4 regions of the Bacillus cereus group sp. RP37 genome follow, and region 1 is predicted to be linked to each of the others. Evidence: a T-box and tRNA genes for the amino acid it is inferred to sense, from the RefSeq annotation. Region 1 holds a T-box; the other regions hold tRNA genes.

Region 1 (4,521 bases):
ATGGGTGCGGTGTCAATTCCGGTTATGGCAAAATGCCGTATCGGTCACCTTGTAGAAGCACGTGTATTAGAATCATTAGGGGTAGACTATATCGATGAGAGTGAAGTATTAACTCCTGCTGATGAAGTATACCATTTAAATAAACGTGATTACACAGTTCCATTTGTATGTGGTTGCCGTGATATCGGAGAAGCTGCACGTCGTATTGCAGAAGGTGCATCAATGCTTCGTACAAAAGGTGAACCAGGAACAGGAAACATTGTAGAGGCAGTGCGTCATATGCGCCAAGTCAATGCAGAAATCCGTCAAGTTGCAAATCTACGTGAAGATGAGTTAATGACATATGCAAAAAATACTGGTGCTCCTTATGAAGTACTACTTGAAATTAAACGTCTTGGTCGTTTGCCGGTTGTAAACTTTGCAGCAGGTGGTGTAGCAACACCAGCAGATGCAGCGTTAATGATGCAACTTGGTGCCGATGGTGTATTTGTTGGATCTGGTATCTTCAAATCAGAGAATCCAGAGAAATTTGCACGTGCAATCGTTGAAGCGACGACTCATTATGAGGATTACGAACTAATTGCAAGCCTTTCTAAAGGATTAGGTAATGCGATGAAAGGTATCGAAATTTCAACGTTATTACCAGAACAACGCATGCAAGAGCGTGGATGGTAATTGAAGGAGAACTTTAAAATGGTGAAAATCGGTGTACTAGGCCTTCAAGGTGCAGTTCGTGAGCATGTAAAATCAGTTGAAGCAAGTGGTGCAGAAGCTGTTGTTGTAAAGCGTATAGAGCAACTTGAAGAGATTGATGGTCTTATTTTACCAGGCGGTGAAAGTACAACAATGCGCCGTCTGATTGATAAGTATGCTTTTATGGAACCACTTCGTACATTCGCGAAGTCTGGTAAACCAATGTTTGGTACATGTGCAGGTATGATTCTTCTTGCAAAAACACTTATTGGCTATGAAGAAGCACATATTGGTGCTATGGATATTACTGTTGAGCGCAATGCGTTTGGGCGCCAAAAAGATAGCTTTGAAGCCACACTTTCAATGAAAGGTGTAGGAGAAGAATTTATTGGTGTATTTATCCGTGCTCCGTATGTTGTAAATGTAGCTGATGATGTTGAAGTACTTTCCACACATGGTGATCGAATGGTAGCGGTAAAACAAAATCAGTTTTTAGCTGCTTCATTCCATCCAGAATTAACGGATGATCATCGTGTGACAGCATACTTTGTAGAAATGGTAAAAGAAGCAAAAATGAAAAAAGTTGTGTAAGTAACTTGCAACTTGTATAAGATTATAGTAAATTGATGGTAACAATTTTATAAAATAAGCGTGTTGATAGGAAATAGTAACAAATGTCGTTTCTTATAGAGAGTCGATGGTTGGTGGAAATCGATAGAAACAGTTTGTGAATCCATCCTGGAATGGAATGTGGAATATCTTTATGATTAGTAAGCATTCCCGGTGAAGAGCCGTTATTTCTACTTGAGAGGAAAGTAGTAATGCTTTCAACTAGGGTGGCAACGCGGGTAAACTCCCGTCCCTTTATATATAGGGACGGGAGTTTTTTGTGTTTTATAAAATAAAAGGAGGAGTATATAATGCTTGATATTAAATTTTTACGTACAAACTTTGAAGAAGTAAAGGCAAAGTTACAGCATAGAGGCGAAGATTTAACTGATTTTGGTCGCTTTGAAGAACTGGATACGAGAAGAAGAGAGTTACTTGTTCAAACAGAGGAACTAAAAAGCAAACGTAATGAAGTATCTCAACAAATCTCTGTATTGAAGCGCGAAAAGAAAGATGCAGAAGCTCTAATTCTAGAAATGCGTGAAGTTGGAGAAAAAGTAAAAGATCTTGATAATGAACTTCGTACAGTTGAAGAAGATTTAGAAAGATTAATGTTATCTATTCCAAATATCCCTCATGAGTCTGCTCCAGTTGGTGAAACAGAGGATGATAATGTAGTAGCGCGTACTTGGGGAGAAGTGAAAGAATTTGCTTTTGAACCAAAACCACATTGGGATCTTGCTACGGATTTAAGGATTTTAGATTTTGAACGTGCTGGGAAAGTAACAGGAAGCCGCTTCGTATTTTACAAAGGTGCTGGCGCAAGATTAGAGCGTGCTTTAATTAGCTTTATGCTTGATCTTCATACTGACGAGCATGGATATGAAGAAGTATTACCTCCGTATATGGTAAACCGTGCAAGTATGACAGGAACAGGACAACTTCCAAAGTTTGAAGAAGATGCATTCCGTATTGAAAGTGAAGATTACTTCTTAATCCCAACGGCTGAAGTACCTGTAACAAATATGCACCGTGATGAAATCTTGAATAAAGAGCAATTGCCTATCAGATATGCTGCATTTAGCTCTTGCTTCCGTTCTGAAGCAGGTTCAGCTGGCCGTGATACACGTGGTTTAATTCGTCAGCATCAGTTCAATAAAGTAGAGCTTGTGAAGTTCGTAAAACCAGAAGATTCTTATGAAGAGTTAGAAAAACTAACAAATGATGCAGAACGCGTGTTACAATTATTAGAGTTGCCATATCGCGTTATGAGCATGTGCACGGGTGATTTAGGATTTACAGCAGCGAAGAAATACGATATTGAAGTATGGATTCCAAGCTATGGCACATATCGTGAAATTTCTTCTTGTAGTAATTTTGAAGCTTTCCAAGCGAGACGTGCAAATATCCGTTTCCGTCGTGAGCCAAACGGAAAACCAGAACATGTTCATACATTAAATGGATCTGGTCTTGCAATTGGCCGTACGGTTGCAGCTATTTTAGAGAACTACCAACAAGAAGATGGTACAATTATAATTCCAGAAGTTCTTCGCCCTTATATGGGAGGAAAAACAGTTATTAAGTAAAGTTAAACATTCATCGGTATGAGTGATTGGTAATTATGAGCGTTGTCAGTACTGTAATGTAGGAGAGGGAAAGTAAAATTTTCCTTTCCTCATAATTTATTTTAGTAGGGTTGACTAACTGTTTTTCTTTTGATATTATATTTGATGTCAATATGGAGGTATACCCAAGTCTGGCTGAAGGGATCGGTCTTGAAAACCGACAGGCGGCGAGAGTCGCGCGGGGGTTCGAATCCCTCTACCTCCTCCAGATATAATTGACAACAGCGCATATAAGTGGAGATTGGAGAACTCGTTACCAACACGTAACGAGTTTTTATTTTAAAACCAATCATAAAGTATGGTGTAAGGCGATTTTCTCCTTATTACACACTCATATTCCGATGATTATCTTCATAGATATGAAAGGAGTCAACATGGATCTTATTATACAAACGTTTCCTTTAGATGGAAAAACTTTATATTATGTACAATGTCCTGTCTGTAAGAACAATAGAATTTTAAACAGTGGTGCAAATGTGTCACGCATTATTAGCGATGATACATTCCGTAAACTTTGTGGTTGCACTTGTGGTGTAAAGCAAACTGCGACAAAAGTAGAGGCACCAAAAAAAGTTGAAAAAGCAGCTGTAAAGAAAGAAGCAGCTCCAAAACGTACAGGTAAAGTATTAACAGCAGTGATTAACGGGAAAGAAATGACTGTTAAAGAGATTGCTGAAACATACGATATTAGTACAAGTACTGTTCGTCAGCGTATTAACGCTGGCAAACCTGAGAGTGAAATTATTGCTCCAACAAAAAAGAAGTAATTTAATAGAAAAACCCGTGCGTATGCACGGGTTTTTTATTTTACAAGTTTACGTGTTTGTTTTAAAAAATGGCCAATTTTTTTAATGATTGGTTCAATGGAATCGCCATCTTTTAAAATATCGTATTCATTAATGTTTAATCGTAAAACAGGGCATGAATTAAAGTTATTAATCCAGTTTTCGTAACGTCCATGCATCTCTTTCCAATACTCAATTGGTGTTTGTTGTTCCATCGGGCGTCCGCGTTCTTGGATACGATCAACAATATCATCGAAAGAACCTTCTAAGTAAATTAGTAAATCTGGATGAGGGAAGTAAGGGGTCATGACCATAGCATCAAATAAACCTTTGTATGTTTCATAATCGGTTTCCGTCATTGTCCCTTTTTCATGATGCATTTTTGCGAAAATTCCAGTGTCTTCATAGATAGAGCGATCTTGAACAAAACCGCCACCATATTCAAAAATTCTTTTTTGTTCTTTAAATCGTTCTGCTAAAAAGTACACTTGCAAGTGGAAGCTCCAGCGTGTGAAATCAGCATAGAACTTGTCCAAATACGGGTTCGAATCTACCTTTTCAAATGATGTGCGATAACCTAAAGCGTTAGCTAATGCAGTTGTCATAGTTGATTTACCGACACCTACTGTTCCAGCAATAGTGATTACTGCGTCATTTGGTATATCATATTTTTGCCTTAAATTCATTATTATTTCGACTCCTTTAAGAGAGTATTTTGAAGGGCAGATAGGATGACGTTTAAATCATCAGGATTTTTTACAAAATCCATATCGTCTCCGTTAAATTTTAATACCGGAATGTCTGGATGA
Region 2 (4,521 bases), 4.8 Mb from region 1:
CGTTGCCAGGCAAATGGAGGATTAGCTCAGCTGGGAGAGCACCTGCCTTACAAGCAGGGGGTCGGCGGTTCGATCCCGTCATCCTCCACCATTTAGCCGACTTAGCTCAATTGGTAGAGCAACTGACTTGTAATCAGTAGGTTGGGGGTTCAAGTCCTCTAGTCGGCACCAGAAAATCATGGCGGTTGTGGCGAAGTGGTTAACGCACCGGATTGTGGCTCCGGCATTCGTGGGTTCGATTCCCATCAGTCGCCCCATTTTTTCTTGAAATAATTAATATGCGGGTGTGGCGGAATTGGCAGACGCACTAGACTTAGGATCTAGCGCCTTTGGCGTGGGGGTTCGACTCCCTTCACCCGCACTTTTAATAAAATAACTCAAACATGTCTTGCGGAAGTAGTTCAGTGGTAGAATACAACCTTGCCAAGGTTGGGGTCGCGGGTTCGAATCCCGTCTTCCGCTCCAATTTTCAATATGACATGCCGGGGTGGCGGAACAGGCAGACGCACAGGACTTAAAATCCTGCGGTGGGTGACCACCGTGCGGGTTCGACCCCCGCCCTCGGCACCATATGCGCCCGTAGCTCAATTGGATAGAGCGTTTGACTACGGATCAAGAGGTTAGGGGTTCGACTCCTCTCGGGCGCGCTTTTATTAACGGGAAGTGGCTCAGCTTGGTAGAGCACCTGGTTTGGGACCAGGGGGTCGCAGGTTCAAATCCTGTCTTCCCGATTTTCCAAAAAACACGGGGCCTTAGCTCAGCTGGGAGAGCGCCTGCCTTGCACGCAGGAGGTCAGCGGTTCGATCCCGCTAGGCTCCACTTTTTTTAATATCATTTATGGCGGTGTAGCTCAGCTGGCTAGAGCGTACGGTTCATACCCGTGAGGTCGGGGGTTCGATCCCCTCCGCCGCTACCATAAAGGACCTTTAGCTCAGCTGGTTAGAGCAGACGGCTCATAACCGTCCGGTCGTAGGTTCGAGTCCTACAAGGTCCACCACTAAAGGTTTATATCTCGGAGGTATACCCAAGTTCGGCTGAAGGGATCGGTCTTGAAAACCGACAGGCGGCGAGAGTCGCGCGGGGGTTCGAATCCCTCTACCTCCTCCATTTTTTCTAAATTAAATATTTTATCATCGCGGGGTGGAGCAGCACGGTAGCTCGTCGGGCTCATAACCCGAAGGTCGCAGGTTCAAATCCTGTCCCCGCAACCAAATGGTCCCGTGGTGTAGTGGTTAACATGCCTGCCTGTCACGCAGGAGATCGCCGGTTCGACCCCGGTCGGGACCGCCATTTTTTACATAAAGGCTCGGTAGCTCAGTCGGTAGAGCAGAGGACTGAAAATCCTCGTGTCGGCGGTTCGATTCCGTCCCGAGCCACCATTTTGAAGTCGCAAGCCGACTTAGCTCAATTGGTAGAGCAACTGACTTGTAATCAGTAGGTTGGGGGTTCAAGTCCTCTAGTCGGCACCACTTTCAAAATGAGCCATTAGCTCAGTTGGTAGAGCATCTGACTTTTAATCAGAGGGTCGAAGGTTCGAATCCTTCATGGCTCACCATTTATAATTTAATGCGGGTGTAGTTTAGTGGTAAAACAAGAGCCTTCCAAGCTCTGGTCGAGAGTTCGATTCTCTTCACCCGCTTTTCAATTATGGGCCTATAGCTCAGCTGGTTAGAGCGCACGCCTGATAAGCGTGAGGTCGATGGTTCGAGTCCATTTAGGCCCACCATAATTGTTCCGCAGTAGCTCAGTGGTAGAGCTATCGGCTGTTAACCGATCGGTCGTAGGTTCGAGTCCTACCTGCGGAGCCATATTTATAGAGAAGTACCCAAGTGGCTCAAGGGGCTCCCCTGCTAAGGGAGTAGATCGCGAACGCGGTGCGAGGGTTCGAATCCCTTCTTCTCTGCCAGAACTGGCCCGTTGGTCAAGTGGTTAAGACACCGCCCTTTCACGGCGGTAACACGGGTTCGAATCCCGTACGGGTCATACTAAAAGAGATAGCATAATCTGCTATCTCTTTTTTGTTGTGTAAAAGCGGACTTTGAATCGTCTGCTTTTTTTTTATAGATTTCTTGTATACTTTTTTCTATTCTAATCGTCTAACTAATAGAAAGGAGAGAGCGATGGAGTATGAAAAGATTATTATAAAAACCTCTAAAAGCATTTATAGGTATTTTCTTAAAATAGGGCTAACACCATATGCCCATTAACCTAAGAATTTTATAATGCCCTCAAAATTAGCTTGATGGTGATGGGGTATCGCCATCATTTTGGAAATAAACCACGTTAAGATTATATAAGTTTAATTTCACATGAGCTTTTTTCTTTTTTTGATTACGTTACAGCTCCATCATAAAATATACGAGGTAATTTATTAAAATCATACTGAATTACTTTATCAAAGCTATCCAAATATGCATGTAAAGATTGTGTAATCATAAGATTAACAACTTTTTCTTTGGTATTAAAAATAATAATAGGTTTTTTAAGTGACCAAGTATACCCAACTTCCCACATTGTTCCGGAATCTTGATCATTATATATTGCAAAGGTAATATCACTATGTTGAATTGCATTTACATCAGTAACAAAGTTTTGAAATTGCCATTCATAAGATCCAAAGGGAAATTTACTCATATATTTTCGTGGAGAAAATACATTTAATCCTTTCTTAGATAAAATTATCTCTAATTTTTCTAATAGTGCAATTTGTTCAGGGTTGAAAAATGGCCCGGCTAAATATATATTCATTTATTTGCCCCCCTAATGGTTATAAAAATAATTATTTTTTATTCACTTATATGATTTGTATGTATGTAAACAAGTTTTAATAAGAGTTTTTGGTTTTGAGATAATAAAAGGTATAATTACAAAGTAATTATGCTGTGAAAGTTAAAAATTTTATAATGCTTCCAAAACAAAAATATTGTGTCTTTTATAACAACGAGGTCCATTTTTATGGTTCTGGGGATCGTATTAAATTTTAACTTGATGGCGAGGGGCTAACACCAGCAGATGTAGAAGACATTGTTCAAGACACGATACATAAAGCATTATTGTCTGTACCAAATATGAAAATTACTTATATAAAAACATGGTTATTTCAAGTTGCGATTAATAGACACCGTGATTTATCAAGAAGGCAAAAGCGTAGTGAAGAAATCCCGATTGAATCTGTTCAATTAATTGGATCAAAAGGATTAGATGAACCACTTTTGAGAAAAGAGCTTCAAGTAGAAATACAAAGCATGCTTGGAAAGATGAATCCAATATATAAATATATCCTTTTATTAAAGTATAATTATGAATTTTTATATAAGGAAATAGCAACCATATTAGAGATGAAAGAAGAAAATGTGAGTTGCGCTTGATATATTCAGAAAATCGCCGATATAATTTCAATCACCAAAGAAAACATAAGAAAAATCCTTTCACAATCTAAAGAAAACGCCTCCATTAAAATGGATTCCACACCTATTCCATCAACTTTACACTCTATGTGAAAAAGTTCACAAATAGGTCATAATTTGTGAAGTAATTCACAATAATACGTGCTACAATATGAGTGTAAAGAAGTTAAACAACATTAAATTAGTATTTTAATTAATTACTTAAACAATCATAAAAAATAGATGTGAACAATAGAGAGGGGAAATTAACATGAAAAAAGGTATCAATCGTGTAGTATTAGTAGGAACAGGAGCTGTAGGTTGTAGTTACGCTTACTCAATGATCAACCAAGGTGTAGCTGAAGAATTCGTATTAGTAGATGTTAATGAAGCAAAAGCAGAAGGGGAAGCGATGGACTTAAGCCATGCAGTACCATTCTCTCCATCACCAACAAAAGTTTGGAGCGGTAGCTATGCAGATTGTAAAGATGCAGATTTAGTAGTTATCACTGCTGGATTACCACAAAAGCCAGGTGAAACTCGTTTAGACTTAGTTGAGAAGAACACAAAAATCTTTAAACAAATCGTTCGCGGTATTATGGATAGCGGATTCGATGGAATCTTCTTAATTGCAACTAACCCAGTTGACATTTTAACTTACGTAACTTGGAAAGAATCTGGTCTACCAAAAGAGCGTGTAATCGGTTCTGGTACAACTTTAGACTCTGCTCGTTTCCGTTACATGTTAGGTGACTACTTAGATGTAGATCCACGTAACGTACATGCTTACATCGTTGGTGAACACGGTGACACTGAACTTCCAGTATGGAGCCACGCTACTATCGGTGTACAAAAACTAGAAACAATCTTAGCTAACAACGAACAGTACAAACAAGAAGACTTAGACAAAATCTTCGAAAACGTACGTGATGCAGCTTACCATATCATCGAGCGTAAAGGTGCAACTTACTACGGAATCGGTATGTCACTACTTCGTGTAACTAAAGCAATCTTAAGCAACGAGAACAGCGTATTAACTGTATCTGCATACCTTGAAGGACAATACGGTGAGAAAGATGCTTTCGTAGGTGTTCCAGCTGTTATTAACCGCGAAGGTGTACGTGAAATCGTAGAA
Region 3 (4,521 bases), 500 kb from region 1:
AACTTCTATCAGTTATTTTAGGACTTTCTTTTACATGTTTGCTTCTGAATCCCATATCTCTATAAATTCAAAACCTTTTAAATCACTTTCTAAAATTGCATTTCTTAATTCGTCAGACACTAAAACAGTAGAGAAGTGTAATCTTTGATTTAAATAGGTTTTAAATATTATCTGCCCTTCAACTATATTAGGCAAAAATGCGTATTTTTCGAAACCTATTATTAATCCTGTACTTAGTTTTTCAAAAACTGCTTTATTGTAGTCAATTGCATCAATTGTATTTAAAACGTTTATTAGGTAATAAAATTCACCTGTAACATTATGAGTTAGCGGAAGAAACTCAACATTATTGCAAATTAAAGGCTCTAATACCTCTTTTGCTTTTCTACTAACCATTGGCGTGCCAAGTTCCCCCCAGAACATAGGACAATCACTATGGTTATCTCCTTCTACACATTCAACAAGAATTTCTCCCCATGAATCAGATAACTTTATTGCCAAATCAATTTTTTCATCAAAATATTTTTTACGGTCTTCTTTCAAATTTAATAGTTGAAAAGATTTATAGTTATCAAATAAGCTTTTTAATTGCCAAATTTTCATACCTTTTACTCCTTTATAATTTAATTAGTAAAACAATTAAGATTATTCAGGTTGATTTAATTTTAAACTACCGTCCAATAATCTTTCTCTTATATTCTGCAAAGCTGCAACTGCTCGATTACCCCCAAAGCGTTTAACTTCGCCTAATACTCTGTATACTTCTCTTATATACTCTGGACCATGATCACCTATATGTAATGCTTCAGTAGTCACATATTCATTCACTTTATACGGTAAAAATACCCCATTAGCAGCAGAAGCATGATGTATCTCAATCTCTTTTAATAATTCCTGTACTTCCACTGTCCTGCTATCATTTCAAGCTACAATGTGATGTGCTGCATTAGAATATGGGATTGCTTCAATTCCTGCAGCCTTAAGTTCTTCACGTAATACTTTAGATGCTATATACGAATCGGGATACTCATTTTTTTACATTTACTCTATCAAGAACTTTATCCACATAATCTTTTATTACTTCTTGTACACCCTTAATTCTACTTCTTCCACCAGTTTCGGAAAACATAAATGTATCACGAGCTTCTTGTAAAGCTTCAAAAGCCTTTATATGATTGTTACCAAAGCCACTAGTACCTGCAAATGCAAATCGTTCTTTCAATGGTAATTGATTTGAAACGGACGAGATACCTTCTGATAATTTTGTTAGATTCGCACCTTTTTCGATATTATCATCTGATAAATTTCCATCAACTAAATTACCATTATAACGTTCATCAGCATTACGTTAACCTATAAGAATTAACGTAATAGGCGATACATTAACATTAATTTGAACACACAAAAAAAGCGTCCCCACAAAGTAGGAACGCTTGATATTACTGTATACTCACGATTAATTGAAGATAAAAACAAATAAAAAAAGACGATCACTCGTCTTTTAACCGATACCGATGGTCGGGGTCGAACCGACACTCCCGAAGGAACACGATTTTGAGTCGTGCGCGTCTGCCAATTCCGCCACATCGGCACAAAAGAAAAGGCGGCAACCGGATTTGAACCGGTGATAAAGGTTTTGCAGACCTCTGCCTTACCACTTGGCTATGCCGCCATATTAAATTTCATTGGAGCGGAAGACGGGATTCGAACCCGCGACCCCAACCTTGGCAAGGTTGTATTCTACCACTGAACTACTTCCGCAAAAATGGCTGGGCTAGCTGGATTCGAACCAGCGCATGACGGAGTCAAAGTCCGTTGCCTTACCGCTTGGCTATAGCCCATCGATTTCTTACTTAATTATATGTAAGTATCCATTAGATTATTTGTAATTTTAAAAATAAAAATGGGGCGACTGATGGGAATCGAACCCACGAATGCCGGAGCCACAATCCGGTGCGTTAACCACTTCGCCACAACCGCCATGTTGTGTAAATATATTTGGCAGGGGCAGTAGGAATCGAACCCACACTGGAGGTTTTGGAGACCTCAGTTCTACCTTTAAACTATGCCCCTATGTAAATGGTGGAGGGGGGCAGATTCGAACTGCCGAACCCGAAGGAGCGGATTTACAGTCCGCCGCGTTTAGCCACTTCGCTACCCCTCCGAAACTTACATGGTGCCGGCTAGAGGACTTGAACCCCCAACCTACTGATTACAAGTCAGTTGCTCTACCAATTGAGCTAAGCCGGCGTATTTTATTAAAATAAATGGTGGCTCGGGACGGAATCGAACCGCCGACACGAGGATTTTCAGTCCTCTGCTCTACCGACTGAGCTACCGAGCCTTATTAAAATGGCGGTCCCGACCGGGGTCGAACCGGCGATCTCCTGCGTGACAGGCAGGCATGTTAACCACTACACCACGGGACCATTTGGTTGCGGGGACAGGATTTGAACCTGCGACCTTCGGGTTATGAGCCCGACGAGCTACCGTGCTGCTCCACCCCGCGACAATATTATTCATATAATTTATATGGTGGAGGATGACGGGATCGAACCGCCGACCCCCTGCTTGTAAGGCAGGTGCTCTCCCAGCTGAGCTAATCCTCCAAAAGTGGTGACCCGTACGGGATTCGAACCCGTGTTACCGCCGTGAAAGGGCGGTGTCTTAACCACTTGACCAACGGGCCAAATATTATAAATCCTATGGCGGAGAGCAAGGGATTCGAACCCTTGATACGCTTGTGACGTATACACGATTTCCAATCGTGCTCCTTCGGCCAACTCGGACAGCTCTCCAATGGCTCCGCAGGTAGGAATCGAACCTACGACCGATCGGTTAACAGCCGATAGCTCTACCGCTGAGCTACTGCGGAATAATATTGCCTGGCAACGTCCTACTCTCACAGGGACAAGGTCCCAACTACCATCGGCGCTAGAGAGCTTAACTTCCGTGTTCGGTATGGGAACGGGTGTGACCTCTCTGCCATCATTACCAGACATTATTCTTTTGAGACAATCATTATTATAACTTATTCACTTTAAAAGTCAATAAGTTTTTTATGTTCTCTCAAAACTAGATAACATTTGCTTCATATTATATGGTTAAGTCCTCGATCTATTAGTATTCGTCAGCTCCACATGTCACCATGCTTCCACCTCGAACCTATCAACCTGATCATCTTTCAGGGATCTTACTAGCTTACGCTATGGGAAATCTCATCTTGAGGGGGGCTTCATGCTTAGATGCTTTCAGCACTTATCCCTTCCGCACATAGCTACCCAGCTATGCCCTTGGCAGAACAACTGGTACACCAGCGGTGCGTCCATCCCGGTCCTCTCGTACTAAGGACAGCTCCTCTCAAATTTCCTACGCCCACGACGGATAGGGACCGAACTGTCTCACGACGTTCTGAACCCAGCTCGCGTACCGCTTTAATGGGCGAACAGCCCAACCCTTGGGACCGACTACAGCCCCAGGATGCGATGAGCCGACATCGAGGTGCCAAACCTCCCCGTCGATGTGGACTCTTGGGGGAGATAAGCCTGTTATCCCCGGGGTAGCTTTTATCCGTTGAGCGATGGCCCTTCCATGCGGAACCACCGGATCACTAAGCCCGACTTTCGTCCCTGCTCGACTTGTAGGTCTCGCAGTCAAGCTCCCTTATGCCTTTGCACTCTACGAATGATTTCCAACCATTCTGAGGGAACCTTTGGGCGCCTCCGTTACACTTTAGGAGGCGACCGCCCCAGTCAAACTGCCCACCTGACACTGTCTCCCGGGTCGATAAGACCCGTAGGTTAGAATTTCAATACAGTCAGGGCGGTATCCCACCAGCGCCTCCACCGAAGCTAGCGCTCCGGTTTCAATGGCTCCCGCCTATCCTGTACAAACTGTACCAAAATTCAATATCAGGCTACAGTAAAGCTCCACGGGGTCTTTCCGTCCTGTCGCGGGTAACCTGCATCTTCACAGGTACTATAATTTCACCGAGTCTCTGGTTGAGACAGTGCCCAAATCGTTACACCTTTCGTGCGGGTCGGAACTTACCCGACAAGGAATTTCGCTACCTTAGGACCGTTATAGTTACGGCCGCCGTTTACTGGGGCTTCAGTTCAGAGCTTCGCTTACGCTAACCCCTCTCCTTAACCTTCCAGCACCGGGCAGGTGTCAGCCCCTATACTTCGCCTTACGGCTTCGCAGAGACCTGTGTTTTTGCTAAACAGTCGCTTGGGCCTATTCACTGCGGCTTTCCGTTAAGAAAGCACCCCTTCTCCCGAAGTTACGGGGTCATTTTGCCGAGTTCCTTAACCAGAGTTCTCTCGCACACCTTAGGATTCTCTCCTCGCCTACCTGTGTCGGTTTGCGGTACAGGCACCTTTTATCTCGCTAGAAGCTTTTCTTGGCAGCGGGGAATCAAAGACTTCGCTCCATAAGGAGCTTCCCCATCACAGCTCAGCCTTCACGATAAGCGGATTTGCCTACTTATCAGCCTAACTGCTTGGACGTGCACAACCAATC
Region 4 (4,521 bases), 730 kb from region 1:
CTCTAAGCTCATTCTTTGTTCATCATCGCACCAATAGAACAGAATATCATGAATTGTTGCATAACGCTTATTTTTAAGAAATAGTTTAAAGAATGATGGTAAACAATCATGTAATTGTATAAATATATAATTGCGTAATATTTCTTCTTTATATTCAATTCCCTTGCAAATATACAATAATTCTTCACAATAATATGCATGTTGTGGAACTTGAATCATTTCGAAAAATGGCACATATGATAATAACTTTCCGATAAAATGATCATATCGATCCATTATTCCTATCGTCATATGCTCCATCATTTCTTTCATTACATATAAATAATCATCTACATGAGTAGTTTTCAATGGGTCTAATCGATCTGAAATTTGAGAAAGTACAGCTCTTTGACAAGCTAACACCGCTTGACTAGGTCCATAATATGATAAGAAGTCTGTACACTTACGATATTTTCGTAATAAGTCATGTGTATATAAATCATACACGAAAGTATTACAATACATAGCTAGACTCATCATATCACTATTTAATTGCTCTTTTGATAGGAACTTAGCTCTCTTACACATATAAAAGAATGTAAATTCTAATACTTCTTTATGGGATAATAGATGTTTACAGTCTGTTATACATTTCTCATTAAATTTAACTCTATCCCAGATTTCTACATCCCCATCAGTTAATTCACCAATACGATATTTGATAATTAAATAGTTTAAAGCAACCGCTTGCGTCAAAAGATCCCATGTTTCATATTCCAATGAAGTGTGAACAAACTCAGCTAATCCTTGAGTTATCATAAAAGTATTTGCTTCTTCATACCAACCAATCTCTTGGCATAAGCGAAGAATACGTACTAAAGTTGGAATTTCATCTTTATGAAACTGCGGTAAATTCTTTGTTTTATTCATTCCATATACGATAAATGCCGCTAAATTTTCTTCTTTATAAAATTCTTTTTCTTTCCACACTAATATAGTTCGTTCTTTCCCTTCACCTTTTGGATGACAAGGTACAAGCAAAGAAAATAATTCAGCGAAATTATTTGGTTCTATATATGTATCTGTAACCAAATTCCAATTTGGATCGCGCTGTACAGCCCTCATATAATTCCCCCTCCCTTTTGTCTACATAGGAAATATTAATCCATTATTACATCACTAACAATGAATATTGTTATATTCAAAATCTTTCATAATACTTATATCTATCAGTATATCATTTTTTCTCTTATTTAAAATTAGGAATGACAAATTTAAATAAACTGTCGAAATTACTAACTGTATACTTATTATATAATGTCTCAGATACATCATGCTAACATATTAGTTTAATTCTATATACTAGAATAATGCATCTGATTTTTATACGTAACTTACCCCACTAATTAAAATCTTTCTTCATTCCGTATGCTCCGAGATTTCACTTAAAGCAAATCCAGCTTGATCATCTGCCGATTCTCTTATAGCTAAATCACCTAGTGCTAGCATCCCAACGAGTTGACCACTCTCAACTACTGGTAATCGTCTAATTTGATACTGTGCCATTAACTCTGTGGCTTTTTCAATAGAATCATCTGGAGAAACTGAAACAATGTTTGTTGTCATTACATTTGTAATTTTATTAGATCCAGGATGTTTCTCAGCAATCCCTCGAACAACTAAATCTCGGTCCGTAACAAGCCCAACAACTTGCTCATTTTCAACAACCGGAATCAATCCAATCGATTCTTCTTTCATCTTTACAGCAGCCTCATATACATTGTCTAGCGGTGTACAATGTACAATATGAGTACTCATACAGTCTCTCACTCGTGTCATTTTTGTCTCCTCCTTTTTATACATACCATAGCTTTTCCTAAATTCCTTTATTTATTTCAGGAAAATCAGTTGATAAAGGAGGATTAACGCACAATAAAAAAGAGTCAGCATATTGCTGACTCTTTTTTTTATGACCCGTACGGGATTCGAACCCGTGTTACCGCCGTGAAAGGGCGGTGTCTTAACCACTTGACCAACGGGCCATGGCTCCGCAGGTAGGACTCGAACCTACGACCGATCGGTTAACAGCCGATAGCTCTACCACTGAGCTACTGCGGAATAATATATATGGTGGGCCTAAATGGACTCGAACCATCGACCTCACGCTTATCAGGCGTGCGCTCTAACCAGCTGAGCTATAGGCCCATATACTTTTACAGGGGCAGTAGGAATCGAACCCACACTGGAGGTTTTGGAGACCTCAGTTCTACCTTTAAACTATGCCCCTAAAGGATGCCGGCTAGAGGACTTGAACCCCCAACCTACTGATTACAAGTCAGTTGCTCTACCAATTGAGCTAAGCCGGCATAAAAAAAATGGTGGCTCGGGACGGAATCGAACCGCCGACACGAGGATTTTCAGTCCTCTGCTCTACCGACTGAGCTACCGAGCCAACATAAATGGCGGTCCCGACCGGGGTCGAACCGGCGATCTCCTGCGTGACAGGCAGGCATGTTAACCACTACACCACGGGACCATTTGGTTGCGGGGACAGGATTTGAACCTGCGACCTTCGGGTTATGAGCCCGACGAGCTACCGTGCTGCTCCACCCCGCGACAATATAATGTTTTTTAAAAAATGGAGGAGGTAGAGGGATTCGAACCCCCGCGCGACTCTCGCCGCCTGTCGGTTTTCAAGACCGATCCCTTCAGCCGAACTTGGGTATACCTCCATGAAGGAAAAAATAAAATTTTATTATTATATGTATCTAAACCATTTAAAAAGAAAATGGAGGAGGTAGAGGGATTCGAACCCCCGCGCGATTCTCACCGCCTGTCGGTTTTCAAGACCGATCCCTTCAGCCGAACTTGGGTATACCTCCGAGACATATAATAAATAAAGTGGAGCCTAGCGGGATCGAACCGCTGACCTCCTGCGTGCAAGGCAGGCGCTCTCCCAGCTGAGCTAAGGCCCCATGTTTTTGGGAATATCGGGAAGACAGGATTTGAACCTGCGACCCCCTGGTCCCAAACCAGGTGCTCTACCAAGCTGAGCCACTTCCCGTTAATAAAAGCGCGCCCGAGAGGAGTCGAACCCCTAACCTCTTGATCCGTAGTCAAACGCTCTATCCAATTGAGCTACGGGCGCATATGGTGCCGAGGGCGGGGGTCGAACCCGCACGGTGGTCACCCACCGCAGGATTTTAAGTCCTGTGCGTCTGCCTGTTCCGCCACCCCGGCATGTCATATTGAAAATTGGAGCGGAAGACGGGATTCGAACCCGCGACCCCAACCTTGGCAAGGTTGTATTCTACCACTGAACTACTTCCGCAAGACATGTTTGAGTTATTTCATTAAAAGTGCGGGTGAAGGGAGTCGAACCCCCACGCCAAAGGCGCTAGATCCTAAGTCTAGTGCGTCTGCCAATTCCGCCACACCCGCATATTTGATTAAAATGGTGAGCCATGAAGGATTCGAACCTTCGACCCTCTGATTAAAAGTCAGATGCTCTACCAACTGAGCTAATGGCTCTTAATGGCTGGGCTAGCTGGATTCGAACCAGCGCATGACGGAGTCAAAGTCCGTTGCCTTACCGCTTGGCTATAGCCCATTAATTAAGAATGGTGGAGGGGGGCAGATTCGAACTGCCGAACCCGAAGGAGCGGATTTACAGTCCGCCGCGTTTAGCCACTTCGCTACCCCTCCGACATATATGGTGGAGGATGACGGGATCGAACCGCCGACCCCCTGCTTGTAAGGCAGGTGCTCTCCCAGCTGAGCTAATCCTCCATTTTGCCTGGCAACGTCCTACTCTCACAGGGACAAGGTCCCAACTACCATCGGCGCTAGAGAGCTTAACTTCCGTGTTCGGTATGGGAACGGGTGTGACCTCTCTGCCATCATTACCAGACTGTATTCATTTAAGACAAGAATCATTTTAACTTATTTTACTTTTAAAGTCAACAAGTTTTTTTATATTCTTTCAAAACTAGATAACATTGCTTCATATTATATGGTTAAGTCCTCGATCTATTAGTATTCGTCAGCTCCACATGTCACCATGCTTCCACCTCGAACCTATCAACCTGATCATCTTTCAGGGATCTTACTAGCTTACGCTATGGGAAATCTCATCTTGAGGGGGGCTTCATGCTTAGATGCTTTCAGCACTTATCCCTTCCGCACATAGCTACCCAGCTATGCCCTTGGCAGAACAACTGGTACACCAGCGGTGCGTCCATCCCGGTCCTCTCGTACTAAGGACAGCTCCTCTCAAATTTCCTACGCCCACGACGGATAGGGACCGAACTGTCTCACGACGTTCTGAACCCAGCTCGCGTACCGCTTTAATGGGCGAACAGCCCAACCCTTGGGACCGACTACAGCCCCAGGATGCGATGAGCCGACATCGAGGTGCCAAACCTCCCCGTCGATGTGGACTCTTGGGGGAGATAAGCCTGTTATCCCCGGGGTAGCTTTTATCCGTTGAGCGATGGCCCTTCCATGCGGAACCACCGGATCACTAAGCCCGACTTTCGTCCC

What was found. A T-box is a leader RNA that pairs with one kind of tRNA and senses whether it is charged. The one in region 1 lies ahead of serS (serine--tRNA ligase), so its partner is inferred to be a tRNA-Ser.
Region 2: it encodes a tRNA-Ser, which carries the amino acid that the T-box ahead of serS (serine--tRNA ligase) is inferred to sense. The anticodon was not compared.
Region 3: it encodes a tRNA-Ser, which carries the amino acid that the T-box ahead of serS (serine--tRNA ligase) is inferred to sense. The anticodon was not compared.
Region 4: it encodes a tRNA-Ser, which carries the amino acid that the T-box ahead of serS (serine--tRNA ligase) is inferred to sense. The anticodon was not compared.

Annotation. Positions count from the first base shown of each region.
Region 1 is NZ_JARVHP010000001.1:5,364,856-5,369,376, reverse strand. It holds gene pdxS (pyridoxal 5'-phosphate synthase lyase subunit PdxS) at 1-675, shown strand, start outside; gene pdxT (pyridoxal 5'-phosphate synthase glutaminase subunit PdxT) at 694-1,284, shown strand; T-box leader at 1,339-1,560, shown strand; gene serS (serine--tRNA ligase) at 1,614-2,888, shown strand; tRNA gene QCI44_RS28260 (tRNA-Ser) at 3,043-3,135, shown strand; gene QCI44_RS28255 (sigma factor-like helix-turn-helix DNA-binding protein) at 3,302-3,694, shown strand; gene QCI44_RS28250 (deoxynucleoside kinase) at 3,730-4,398, opposite strand; gene QCI44_RS28245 (deoxynucleoside kinase) at 4,401-4,521, opposite strand, start outside.
Region 2 is NZ_JARVHP010000001.1:567,842-572,362, forward strand. It holds rRNA gene rrf (5S ribosomal RNA) at 1-11, shown strand, start outside; tRNA gene QCI44_RS02880 (tRNA-Val) at 16-91, shown strand; tRNA gene QCI44_RS02885 (tRNA-Thr) at 96-171, shown strand; tRNA gene QCI44_RS02890 (tRNA-His) at 182-257, shown strand; tRNA gene QCI44_RS02895 (tRNA-Leu) at 281-361, shown strand; tRNA gene QCI44_RS02900 (tRNA-Gly) at 391-465, shown strand; tRNA gene QCI44_RS02905 (tRNA-Leu) at 482-570, shown strand; tRNA gene QCI44_RS02910 (tRNA-Arg) at 574-647, shown strand; tRNA gene QCI44_RS02915 (tRNA-Pro) at 658-731, shown strand; tRNA gene QCI44_RS02920 (tRNA-Ala) at 747-819, shown strand; tRNA gene QCI44_RS02925 (tRNA-Met) at 840-916, shown strand; tRNA gene QCI44_RS02930 (tRNA-Ile) at 921-997, shown strand; tRNA gene QCI44_RS02935 (tRNA-Ser) at 1,015-1,107, shown strand; tRNA gene QCI44_RS02940 (tRNA-Met) at 1,135-1,211, shown strand; tRNA gene QCI44_RS02945 (tRNA-Asp) at 1,215-1,290, shown strand; tRNA gene QCI44_RS02950 (tRNA-Phe) at 1,304-1,379, shown strand; tRNA gene QCI44_RS02955 (tRNA-Thr) at 1,394-1,469, shown strand; tRNA gene QCI44_RS02960 (tRNA-Lys) at 1,480-1,555, shown strand; tRNA gene QCI44_RS02965 (tRNA-Gly) at 1,569-1,639, shown strand; tRNA gene QCI44_RS02970 (tRNA-Ile) at 1,650-1,726, shown strand; tRNA gene QCI44_RS02975 (tRNA-Asn) at 1,734-1,808, shown strand; tRNA gene QCI44_RS02980 (tRNA-Ser) at 1,816-1,906, shown strand; tRNA gene QCI44_RS02985 (tRNA-Glu) at 1,912-1,983, shown strand; gene QCI44_RS02990 (nucleoside 2-deoxyribosyltransferase) at 2,332-2,748, opposite strand; partial or broken gene QCI44_RS02995 (RNA polymerase sigma factor) at 3,018-3,368, shown strand; gene QCI44_RS03000 (L-lactate dehydrogenase) at 3,658-4,521, shown strand, end outside.
Region 3 is NZ_JARVHP010000001.1:4,860,444-4,864,964, forward strand. It holds gene QCI44_RS25570 (imm11 family protein) at 31-603, opposite strand; partial or broken gene QCI44_RS25575 (AHH domain-containing protein) at 646-1,282, opposite strand; tRNA gene QCI44_RS25580 (tRNA-Leu) at 1,510-1,591, opposite strand; tRNA gene QCI44_RS25585 (tRNA-Cys) at 1,602-1,672, opposite strand; tRNA gene QCI44_RS25590 (tRNA-Gly) at 1,687-1,761, opposite strand; tRNA gene QCI44_RS25595 (tRNA-Gln) at 1,767-1,841, opposite strand; tRNA gene QCI44_RS25600 (tRNA-His) at 1,905-1,980, opposite strand; tRNA gene QCI44_RS25605 (tRNA-Trp) at 2,000-2,073, opposite strand; tRNA gene QCI44_RS25610 (tRNA-Tyr) at 2,081-2,164, opposite strand; tRNA gene QCI44_RS25615 (tRNA-Thr) at 2,175-2,250, opposite strand; tRNA gene QCI44_RS25620 (tRNA-Phe) at 2,269-2,344, opposite strand; tRNA gene QCI44_RS25625 (tRNA-Asp) at 2,354-2,429, opposite strand; tRNA gene QCI44_RS25630 (tRNA-Met) at 2,433-2,509, opposite strand; tRNA gene QCI44_RS25635 (tRNA-Val) at 2,534-2,609, opposite strand; tRNA gene QCI44_RS25640 (tRNA-Glu) at 2,615-2,689, opposite strand; tRNA gene QCI44_RS25645 (tRNA-Ser) at 2,707-2,798, opposite strand; tRNA gene QCI44_RS25650 (tRNA-Asn) at 2,801-2,875, opposite strand; rRNA gene rrf (5S ribosomal RNA) at 2,884-2,999, opposite strand; rRNA gene QCI44_RS25660 (23S ribosomal RNA) at 3,101-4,521, opposite strand, start outside.
Region 4 is NZ_JARVHP010000001.1:4,633,452-4,637,972, forward strand. It holds gene QCI44_RS24505 (DUF3965 domain-containing protein) at 1-1,104, opposite strand, end outside; gene QCI44_RS24510 (CBS domain-containing protein) at 1,399-1,818, opposite strand; tRNA gene QCI44_RS24515 (tRNA-Glu) at 1,950-2,021, opposite strand; tRNA gene QCI44_RS24520 (tRNA-Asn) at 2,023-2,097, opposite strand; tRNA gene QCI44_RS24525 (tRNA-Ile) at 2,108-2,184, opposite strand; tRNA gene QCI44_RS24530 (tRNA-Trp) at 2,196-2,266, opposite strand; tRNA gene QCI44_RS24535 (tRNA-Thr) at 2,273-2,345, opposite strand; tRNA gene QCI44_RS24540 (tRNA-Phe) at 2,356-2,431, opposite strand; tRNA gene QCI44_RS24545 (tRNA-Asp) at 2,440-2,515, opposite strand; tRNA gene QCI44_RS24550 (tRNA-Met) at 2,519-2,595, opposite strand; tRNA gene QCI44_RS24555 (tRNA-Ser) at 2,619-2,711, opposite strand; tRNA gene QCI44_RS24560 (tRNA-Ser) at 2,769-2,861, opposite strand; tRNA gene QCI44_RS24565 (tRNA-Ala) at 2,882-2,954, opposite strand; tRNA gene QCI44_RS24570 (tRNA-Pro) at 2,970-3,043, opposite strand; tRNA gene QCI44_RS24575 (tRNA-Arg) at 3,054-3,127, opposite strand; tRNA gene QCI44_RS24580 (tRNA-Leu) at 3,131-3,219, opposite strand; tRNA gene QCI44_RS24585 (tRNA-Gly) at 3,236-3,310, opposite strand; tRNA gene QCI44_RS24590 (tRNA-Leu) at 3,340-3,420, opposite strand; tRNA gene QCI44_RS24595 (tRNA-Lys) at 3,435-3,510, opposite strand; tRNA gene QCI44_RS24600 (tRNA-Gln) at 3,515-3,589, opposite strand; tRNA gene QCI44_RS24605 (tRNA-Tyr) at 3,601-3,684, opposite strand; tRNA gene QCI44_RS24610 (tRNA-Val) at 3,693-3,768, opposite strand; rRNA gene rrf (5S ribosomal RNA) at 3,774-3,889, opposite strand; rRNA gene QCI44_RS24620 (23S ribosomal RNA) at 3,992-4,521, opposite strand, start outside.